Botrimarina mediterranea: one gene and its partner. The protein of the gene in region 1 binds, or shares a complex with, the protein of each later gene. Links are inferred from orthologs where the notes say so. Each region holds a gene or a part of one and is shown on either strand. Other genes may lie near its edges.

Region 1 (5,849 bases):
CATGCAGCGAGTTGTCGCCGAGCACCTCGGCGTAGTCGGGGAGCGTTGGATCGGACGGGTTGAAGATCTTCACGTTCTCGCCGCGGTACGTGACCATCCCCGACAGGTCGCGATCGACCCACTGATAACCCCAGCCAATGCGTCCGCCGAGGCGTTCTTCGTCCCAGTCGTCGTAGCGGCGTTCGTAGTACGAGCCGCTCAGGTTGAGGCTGATCGGTGTGTCGAGGAAGTAGGGCTCTTGCCAGCTGGCGAGATATCGCTGCACCTGGGTGCCCGGCGCCGCTTCGAGTCGGAAGTGCTGACCTCCGCCGCGGAAGGCGTTGCCGTCGTAGACATCTTGCATGCTCCTTGGCACGGCGCGCCAGTCGAAGTTCTGCTCGTCGAGTGAAATCTGACCGACGACACCCGCGTCGGAGTTCACCGCAACGCCGACCATGAACCGGCCTGTTTGCGTCTCTTCAAGGTTGATCACCAGGTCGGCGAACGGATCGTTCGGCGGCGGCACCGGTGTCGTTAGATTGGTCCCCAGCGGAAAGAGCTGCGTGTTGACGGGCGATCCCGCTTGATAAGCGTCGGCGCCGACCGAGTTGTAGGTGGGCGGCGCGGGTTGTCCGTAGGTGGGCGGCGCAATCGTCTCGGCAGGATAGCCTGTTGAAGACGGAGTCGTTGTCGCGGGGTAGCCCGGCGCTGGCGGCTGGGCGGGATACCCCTGAGGGGGCGGCAGCGTGTTGGTTGTTGCAGGATACGCCGTCGGCGGCGCTGGGTATCCCTCGGCATACTGCGTTGGCGCTATGGGCGCCGCGCTGGGGTCCGTCGCGCCGACGGTTGTGCCGCCGTAGTTCGGGTAAGGGTTGTAGTGCGCGTCGGGCGCCGTCGAGGCGCCGAAGACATTGCCCGCTGGTTGGCCCTGATCGGCATAGGGCGTGCCGCTGCGCGATAAGGCCTCTTCGGGTGTATTGGCTACCGATTGCTGCATCTGGTAGACCGAAGTCGCTCCCGTCGTGGCCGGGTAGCCCGCAGCGGGTCCTTGGCCGCGGTAGACCTCGGCCTCGATCGCAATCGATTGCCTCGGCGCCGGCTCTTTGGCGACAGCGTAACTTTCGCTCGTCGGCGCCGGCTTGACGATTTGATAAACCGATGGCGTTGGCGGCATGTAGGAGGTCCAAGGCGTGGCGCTAGGGCTCGCCGGGTTTTGACCGCGGAACACCCCTTGGCGATCGGCCTCCTCCGCCTTTTCTTCGGCAGCGAGCCGTTCTCTGGTCTCGGGAGAAACCTCCGGCGTGATGGTTGGCACCGACCCCATCTGCGGGTTGCGGTTGAACACGCCCGCCGCTCCCAGGCGCCGCTCGGCGTCACGTAGCTTGCGAGTGTCGAGTATGTCACCCGGTCGCAAGCCCACACGATTGATTGCTACGGGCAGTCGGGTGTGGGAGTCCTCGCCCCGGATGTTCACCAGGATGCGGCCCACGCGCCACTGCTCGCCTTCTTCGACGTTATAGACCAGGTCGATCTTGCCCGGCTCTTCCAGAAAAAGCATCTCGGCCCGGATGTCGGCGTAGATGTATCCGCGGCTTCCATAGAGGTCGCGTAGCCATTGCACGTCTTGTTGCTGAACGCCACGCTCAAAGGGGCTGCCGTCAGTGAGTTTCAGCCCCGAGCGGATCGATGACGTGTCAAACAACTCGACGCCGTTAATCGTCACGTTGCGGATCGAGTACCGCGGACCCTCGCTGATCGCAAAATGAACGGTCGCCCACTCACCGCCCTCGCCCAACTCGACGGTCCGTCCGACCTTCGCACGGAAGAAGCCGAACGAACGGTAATAGTCGGTGAGCTTGTCAACGTCTGATTCAAGCGCATCGCGTTTCAGTTTGCTCCCCATCGGCCAAGCGATGCCGGGCTTTGAAGCGATCTTCGTCTTGAGTTGCCCGTCGGAGGCGAATTCGTTTCCCTCGAAGACGACGGTCCAGATCCGTTCCTGCGGGCCCTCGTTGATACTGTAGGTGACGCCCTGGTCTTTCGAGTCGGCGCCCTCGACGACTTCGACGTGGACACGATTGAAGCCGTTCTCACGGTAGAGCGAGGCGATCTTCTGCTTCCCCTCTTCGACAGCGTAGGGATCGACCGCGCCGCCAACCGTCAGTCCTGTCGCCTCGGCGAGCTTCTTCTCTTTGATCGATTCATTGCCGAGGTACTCGACGTAGCGGAGTGTCCGCCGCTCGACCACCTCGAGGATGATCACGCGACCCGTTTCGGTCGACTTGTGCAATGGGCGGACGGTGACGAAGTACGGAAGTGAGGCCAGCTTTTTGATGTCGCCTGCGAGAGCGCGGGGGTCGAAGGGCCGACCCACACGGGTTTGCATCTGATTGAGGATCCGCGACGCCGGGACCGTTTGGTTGCCGCGGACCTGGATGTCGGCGACCAATTCGTCGGTGGCGAACTCGCTGAGACCGCTTGTCGCTCTGCGACCATTGTCGCCCGGCATCGGTTGCCGCGCTGCCGGCGATGCATCGTTGAACGGATCGCCGATGCCTTGTGCGGCGGCCGGCGCAACCGCGACCAGTAGCGCGACGATCGCGAAAACCCGAGACCTAACCAAGCGACTCGCGCAGGGGCGAGCGACGAATGGCCGGTTCACGGGGCTTCGTTGGGCTTGCGGCATCGAGGGCGTGTCGGGGTCGATTGAGCGCTGATATTCCTACCGAGGCGAAGGCGCAAGCCGTCGCAGGCCCTCCAGCGGGAAGGAGGCCGCGTAGAACTAGAAAAAGCGCAACCTCACCACAAGACCGATGGCGGCTCCTGAGCCAATCGGGGCAAAGTTTTGCCCCCGGGCACGCCGATACGGCGGCGCCGCTAGCCCGCACTGCTAGCAAGAAGAGAAGCGAACCACAAAGGAACGACGGAACAAAGGGAAACGGACCTTCAAAAAACACTCCGTTTCCCTTTGTTCCTTTGAGGTTCAAATCTGGAGAACCCGGCGACGCTAGCTAACCGAACGAGTTGTCCCCGCCGCCGTAGCCGCCGGCGAACTCGTCGTACTGCTGCGGCGCCCGGTTGGTGAACCGGGTGAAGTCGTGCAGCCACGTGAGCTTCACGTCACCTACCGGGCCGGCGCGTTGCTTGCGGATGATCAGCTCCGCCTCGCCGCGGAGGCGTTCGCGGTCCTCTTCGTTCGTCGCGTAGTACTCTTCACGGTGGATGAACATCACCACGTCCGCGTCTTGCTCGATCGCGCCCGACTCACGCAGGTTCGATAGCTGCGGCTTGTTGTCCCGGGAGGCCTCGGTCTGGCGGTTGAGCTGCGCTAGGCACAGCACCGGCACATCGAGCTCACGCGCCAGGCCCTTGAGCCGCCGGGCGATCTTCGCCACCTGTTCCTGCCGTGGGTCGCGCGAGTTGTCGGGGTCGATCAGCTGCAAGTAGTCGATGACAATCAGCCCGAGCCCTTCTTTCCGCTTCAGCCGCCGCGCCGCCGCTGAGATTTCCGTCATCGTCCGGCTCGGCGAGTCGTCGATGTAGAGCGGCGCCGTGCTGATCTCCGCCGCGGTGCGGATCAGCTTCTGACTCTCCTCGACCTTGATCTGGCCGGTGCGTACGCGGTGCCCGCTCACATGCGCGCGAGAGCAGAGCAGTCGGTCGCCCAGCTCGAGCGCCGCCATTTCGAGGCTGACAAACAGCGTCGGGTGCTGGCAGTTGATCGCGACGTGCTCGACGATGTTCATCGCGAGCGCCGTTTTGCCCATGGAAGGACGCGCCGCGAGGATCACTAGCTGCGAGCCGTGCAGGCCGCCGGTCATCTCGTCGAAGTCATCGAACCCCGTCTCGATGCCGCCGAAGGCGTGCTCGTTCTTCATCCGCGCGTCGATCCGTGCGATCGACTCGGTCAGCACATCGCGGATCGTCGTGACCTGCCCGTGCCCCTTTGTTTCGAGGATGCCGAAGACGCGTTCCTCCGCGCGGCTCAGCAGCTGCCGCGGCTCCATCGTCGGGTCGTAGGCGTCGCGGAGGATGTCCGTCGAAGCCTCGATGAGGCCGCGGAGCGTCGCCTTCTCACGGACAATCTGCGCGTAGTACTCGGCGTGAGCCGCCGTTGCCACGGCGCCGCTCAGTTCGGCTAGGTACGCGTTGCCGCCGATCGCCTCGAACTCGCCCTTGTCGCGCAGCCGCTGGATCAGCAGCATCACGTCGATCGCCGCGCCCTCGTCGTGCATCGCCGCCATATGGCGGTAGATGCGGCGGTTGGCGTCGTCGAGAAAATCATCCGCGCCCAGGATCAGGGCGACGTCGTCGGCGACCTCCGGCAATAACAGCAAACTGCACAGCACGGCCCGCTCGGCCTCGAGGCTCTGCGGCAGCTGCCGTTCGAGGAGGCTCTCGGCCTTAATCGGCGGCGGGGCGTGTCCGTCACGCCCATCTCGCCGGAAGCGTTTCCCCTCGCCGCTGGTCTCGTTACGGTCGCGCGAATCGCCGATCGACATAAGAGTCCGCTCCTTCGAACCAAGGCGAGCCGGGAGCGTCAGCGCCCGGAGTGCAGTAGAGATCGTCTAACGATCGGATCGATGCCGCCGAGGGCCATCGCTTGCGATCCAATGACCAAGCCCCAATGTCCAATGATGGCGGAGCGGCAGCTCCCTATTGGTCATTGGGGCTTCGTCGTTGGTCATTCCGCATGACGCTATCCTAAATCAGTCTCCATCAAAGAGCGAGGCAGCCGTCCCATCGGAACGGCTGCCTCGTGTATCTAACTGCTAGCAGCAGCTGAGGTTAGCTTCAATCGCCAACGGCGGGGACGACCCAGACCTTGAGCTCGCCCTCGACCTCGCTGGAGAAGCGGATCTTGACGGTGTAGAGGCCCAGCTCCTTGAGCACGCCCTCGAGCTTGATCTGCTCGGCGGCCATCGTGATGCCCTGCTTCTTCAGGGCGGCGATGATCTCCACCGCGCCGACGCTTCCGTAGAGGTGACCCTCTTCGGTGGCCTTGGCCTCGATCGTGACGCTCTGCTTGGTGATCTCGGCGGCCTGCTTACGTAGTTCGGCCTGCCGTTCACGCTCGATCTCGGCGAGCTTCGCCTTGTGCTTATCGACCATCCGCTTGTGGTGGTCGTTGGCGATCGTGGCGAGCCCCTCAGGGATGAGGTAGTTCAGGGCGTAGCCCGACTTGACCTCGACGACTTCGCCTTGCTTGCCGAGGTGCTCGACCGATTGGATCAAGAGCAGCTGCACGCCGCCGCTAGGGCCGAGCGGCAGGCGCTTGGCGCGGGTCGGGGTGCGCTTGAGTTTCTTCTGCTTGGTAGTGGCCATGGCTGCTTAAGTGGGCAGTGGGCAGTAGGCAGTGGGCAGGAAGCCGTGAGCAAAAAACCGCCCACTGCCGACTGCCGACTACCCACTCAAAATGGAATATCGTCTTCGGGCGGGGCTGCGGGCGCCGACGAGTAGTTGTCGTACCCGCCGCCGCCGTAGCCGCCGTCATCGCCGCTGTCATAACTATCTTGCTGGCGAGCGGGGGCCCTCGAGCCGGTACTGCGCGAGCCGCCTCCACCGCCGCCACCCTCGCCGCGTCCGCCGAGCATCTGCATCTTCTCGGCCACGACCCGTAGCTTCGACCGCTTCTGGCCGTCCTTCTCCCAGGTGTCGAGCTTCAGCCGACCCTCGATCAGGATACTGGAGCCTTTATTGAGATACTGATTCGCGACCTCGGCGGTGCGGCCCCACAGGGTCACATCGACGAAAGTTGTTTCATCGACCCACTGGTCACCCCGCTTGACGCGATCGTTGACCGCCAGGCCGATCTCGGCCACAGCGGTCCCGCTGGGGATGTACCGTAGTTCGATGTCGCGCGTCAGGTT
Region 2 (3,718 bases), 1.1 Mb from region 1 along the record:
TGCTGAACTTGAACCCGCGGCGGTACTCGTACTTATCCACCGCCCGCATTAGGCCGGTGTTCCCTTCCTGGATCAGGTCGAGGAACGAGAGGCCGCGGTTGCGGTACTTCTTGGCGATCGAGACGACCAACCGCAGGTTGCCGCTCGAGAGCTCACGCTTGGTGTTCTCGAACTCGCGGTACTGCCGGGCGACCATGTCGGCGCGGCGGCGGAGGCTCGCCGGGCTTTCGCAGACACGCTTGGTGATCTGCAAGAGTTCGGCCCGCACCGAGTGCACCTTGTCCTCCGGCGCGCCCGAGGCCTTCAGCTCGGCCAGCTCGCGGCGGACTTCGTCGATGCGGTCGGCGTAGTCACGCAGCTCCTTGATCAGCGGGCTGACGCGCTTCGTGCGGAGGCTCAGCTCTTCGACCAGCGAGAGCATCTTCTCGCGACGGCGGACGTAACGCTGGCGGGCCTCGCTCTTCGCCGAGGGCTCGGTGACGCGACGGTCCACCATCAAGGCGTAGTCGGCCCGTTGCTGCTCGATCAGCGCCCGCAGCGTCCGCAGGTTGTGCGGCAGGCGGGCAGAGACCTGCTCCTTGGTGAGCCGTTCGGTGAGCGACACCTTGATGGTGCGGTCAAAGGGCAGCTCGCCGGCCTGGACCTTCTCGAGCACCTTGACGGTTGCCTCGAGGGCGTAGAACGAGCGGAGCAGATTTCGGCGGAACCGCTTGCGGGTGAGCTCAATCTTCTTGGCGAGGTTAATCTCTTCCTCACGCGTTAGCAGCGGGATCTCCGCCATCTGCGAGAGGTACATGCGGATTGGGTCGCTCGACGATGTCGGCAATCCGTCACGCAGTAGCGACGAGCGATCGCCCTCGACGTAGACCTGCGTCTCTTCGAAGCGGGGCTTGGTCCCGGGCGGCTCACGCAGTTCGACACCGAGGCCTTCGACGGCCGACAGCAGGGCGTTGATCTGGTCGGTGCCGTAGGTCTCGTCCGGCAGGTAGTTGTAGACCTGGTGGTAGTACAGGCAGCCCTGGCGACGGGCGAGGGCGACGATGCGACGCAGCGCGGCGTCAACGCCACCGGGGATGCCCGCGGGCGGTCCGGTGGGCGTATCCATCCGAGAGGGACGGCCGTCGGGCGTAAATTCGGCGGCGGGCGCCGGGGCGTCGAGCAAGTCGGGCGCGTCAGCGGCGACTTCGACGACGTCTTCTTCCGGACCGGTGTAGAGCGAAAGCTGCGGCTCGGTGGTGGTTGCAACTGGAGGCATGGGTCAACACTCCCTGGCGCGCGTCGTGCGCACATTCGAGGTGACAACGGGCGGCGCGATCGCGGTGTGCGGTGCGGGGGCGTGCACAACGCGGCGGGCCTCACCGACGAGACACCCTATCCTTCCGTGGACGGGGAACCTGTCTCGTGGCGTTTTCGCGAAGCAAACAAGGCGGCGACCGCCTGGTCCGCTTCGCTCTCGCAGAGCTCTCCACTGCGGAGAGCCGATATCTGCTCGCCGCGAGCGGCGCCCTCATGGCGACGCTGGCGGATGAGCAGAAGGTCGTTTAGTCGCTTGACCGGGTCGCTGGTGGTGCGTCCCGAACCAAGCTCATCGATCTCGATGAGCAGCATCTTTAGCGGCTCGTCCTCGATGATTGACATCAGGTGTTCGTATGTGGCCTCGCCGGCGAGGGCCGCGTCGCGGAAGGCGACAAACAGCTCGCGGGCAGCGCCGTGGAAGTCGACCTCGTCGAGGTCCTGCGTGAGCTTCTGAGCGAAGTCGTCGCCGAGCAGCATCAGCTCAATCGCTTCTCGCTCCCAAGAGGGAAGCTCCGTGGCGCGGACGCGGCGGGGGGCGGCGTCTTCGATCGCTTCGACGCGGGCGGCGACCAGCGGCTTGGAGTCAGCCGACTGACGCAGTTCGCTGAGCCGCTTGCGGAGGCTTTCTTCGGGGAGACGGAGGCGCCGTGATAATCGGCCGACGATCGACTGCTCACGCAAGAAGAACGCGCTGGGCGCTTCGCCGAGCAGCGGGCGGGTGCGCGCGAGCGTCGCGAGCATTTGCTCGGCGGCGCGCGTCGCGGCGTGCGTGTTGTCAGCTGAGAGGACCATTCCGTTGGTCACGCTCTGCAGTTTGTGTTCGAGGGCGTCCGGGGCCTGGGCGACCAGGTCCGCGAACTTGTCACTTCCATGTGACGCTACAAAATCACACGGATCGAGCCTTCCAGGCAAGGTCAGAATCCGAAGATCGATCGGACTAGCGATAAAAAGTTCCAGCAGCTCGCTAGCACGGCGCCGGCCGGCCTCGTCCCCGTCGAGCACGAGCACGAGGCGGTCGGTAAAGCGGCGGACGAGCTTCAGGTGGCCCTCGCCCATCGCGGTGCCGCAACAGGCGACGACATTCGTGACGCCCGCCTGATGGCAGGCGATGACGTCGGTGTAGCCCTCGACAACGACCAGCTCGCTAAGCTGCGACGAGCCCTCTTTCGCCAAGTCGAGGGCGTAGAGCGTGTGGCTCTTGGAGTAGATGGGCGTTTCCGACGAGTTGACGTACTTGGCCGGTTTGTAATCGGGGCGCGCCTCAGCCTCTGCTAGCTGCGGAATGATCCGCCCGCCAATCGCGACGGGCCGGCCGCGCACGTCACGGATCGGGAAGAGCACGCGGCCGCGGAACTGGTCGTAGTAGCCGTCGCCCGAGCTGCGCGACGCGATCAAGTTGACGCGTTCCAGCACGGCGGGCGAGTAGCCGGCGCCGGGGCCCTGCTTGAGAAGCCAATCCCAGCCCTGCGGCGCGAAGCCGATGCGGAAACGCTGGATGGCCTCAGCCGAGACGCCGCGCTCGGCGAGGTAGGCCCGCGCGGGCTCGGCTTGTTGGGCTTCGAGTAGGCAGTGGTGGTACCGCTCGACGGCCCAGGCCATCGCGGCTAGCAACGTCTTCTTGTCGCCGGGCGAGCCGGGCTCGATGCGCTGCCCTGGCTGGGCGGGACGTAGCTCGATGCCGGCGCGGTCGGCGAGTTGCTCCAGCGCCTCGCGGAACTCGAGGCCGTCCATCTTCATCAGGAACGAGAAGACGTCGCCACCGATATCGCAGACCCAGCACTTGAACGACTGCCGGTCGGGATTCACCTGGAAGCTGGGCTTCGAGTCGTCGTGCCAGGGGCAGAGGCCGACGTAGCCGCGTCCCTGCCTGCGCAGCTGCAAGTAGCTGCCGACCAGATCGACTATGTCGGTGGCTTGGCGGACCCGTTCCTTGGCGTCGTCAGCCCCGGCGAAGCTCACAGGTGATTCTTCCTTGGCATTGCGTTTTCAAAAGGAGACAGGGGGATGTTGGTGATCGGGGTGATCGCAGGCGATACGTGCGGTTCGAATGTGAGAACGCTATCCTACCAAATGGCGAGCCGGGAGCGTCAGCGACCGGAGTGAAGCGCTTTCCCGCACACGAATGCGTGTACCTACTTCACTCCGGTCGCTGACGCTCCCGGCTCGCCTGTTATTTGGGGGTCGCCTCAGCGTCCCACATCGGTTCGGCGGCCGACGCGGACGGTCAGTTCTTTGTCCACGGGAGCGCCGTTCTCCAACCGGCGGACGACGACCTTTGCTTCGGAGCCGACCTCGGTGGCGGCGATACGTTGGCTGAGGAGGCTCGGATCGACCGCCTTGTGGTCATTCCACTGGAGGATGACATCGTTGTTGCGGAGGCCAGCGTCGGCGGCAGGAGTGTTGGTGCGGAGGTTGTTGATGG

What was found. The genes of interacting proteins can lie anywhere in the genome.
Region 2: the proteins of dnaB (region 1) and dnaG are in contact, whole or in part, in a crystal structure (PDB 2R6A), measured with the Geobacillus stearothermophilus proteins. The link is inferred for Botrimarina mediterranea from one-to-one orthologs. Residues at the interface, in WP_033016901.1 of Geobacillus stearothermophilus: Ser13, Glu15, Ala16, Gln18, Glu91, Leu92, Asp94, Ala95, Val96, Pro97, Thr98, Ala99, Ala100, Asn101, Tyr104, Tyr105, Ile108; in WP_049624496.1 of Geobacillus stearothermophilus: Lys456, Leu457, Leu458, Pro459, Ala460, Asn463, Ala464, Leu467, Leu535, Leu536, Ile537, Ala538, Gln544, Glu545, Asp548, Tyr549, His552.

What each region holds. Positions count from the first base shown.
Region 1 is NZ_CP036349.1:872,506-878,354, forward strand. What follows is about bases 2,237-5,171. They hold dnaB (replicative DNA helicase), read right to left. Parts: upstream 4,482-5,171; coding sequence 2,991-4,481; downstream 2,237-2,990. Other genes in these bases: Spa11_RS03470 (BamA/TamA family outer membrane protein), read right to left, coding at 2,237-2,602; rplI (50S ribosomal protein L9), read right to left, coding at 4,774-5,171. Outside these bases: more of Spa11_RS03470, read right to left, coding at 1-2,236; more of rplI, read right to left, coding at 5,172-5,304; ssb (single-stranded DNA-binding protein), read right to left, coding at 5,391-5,849. UniProt on the Escherichia coli protein: The main replicative DNA helicase, it participates in initiation and elongation during chromosome replication. Travels ahead of the DNA replisome, separating dsDNA into templates for DNA synthesis.
Region 2 is NZ_CP036349.1:1,957,440-1,961,157, forward strand. Bases 814-3,718 are described here. They hold dnaG (DNA primase), read right to left. Parts: upstream 3,256-3,718; coding sequence 1,372-3,255; downstream 814-1,371. Other genes in these bases: Spa11_RS07810 (sigma-70 family RNA polymerase sigma factor), read right to left, coding at 814-1,105; Spa11_RS07820 (S1C family serine protease), read right to left, coding at 3,483-3,718. Also shown: more of Spa11_RS07810, read right to left, coding at 1-813. UniProt on the Escherichia coli protein: RNA polymerase that catalyzes the synthesis of short RNA molecules used as primers for DNA polymerase during DNA replication.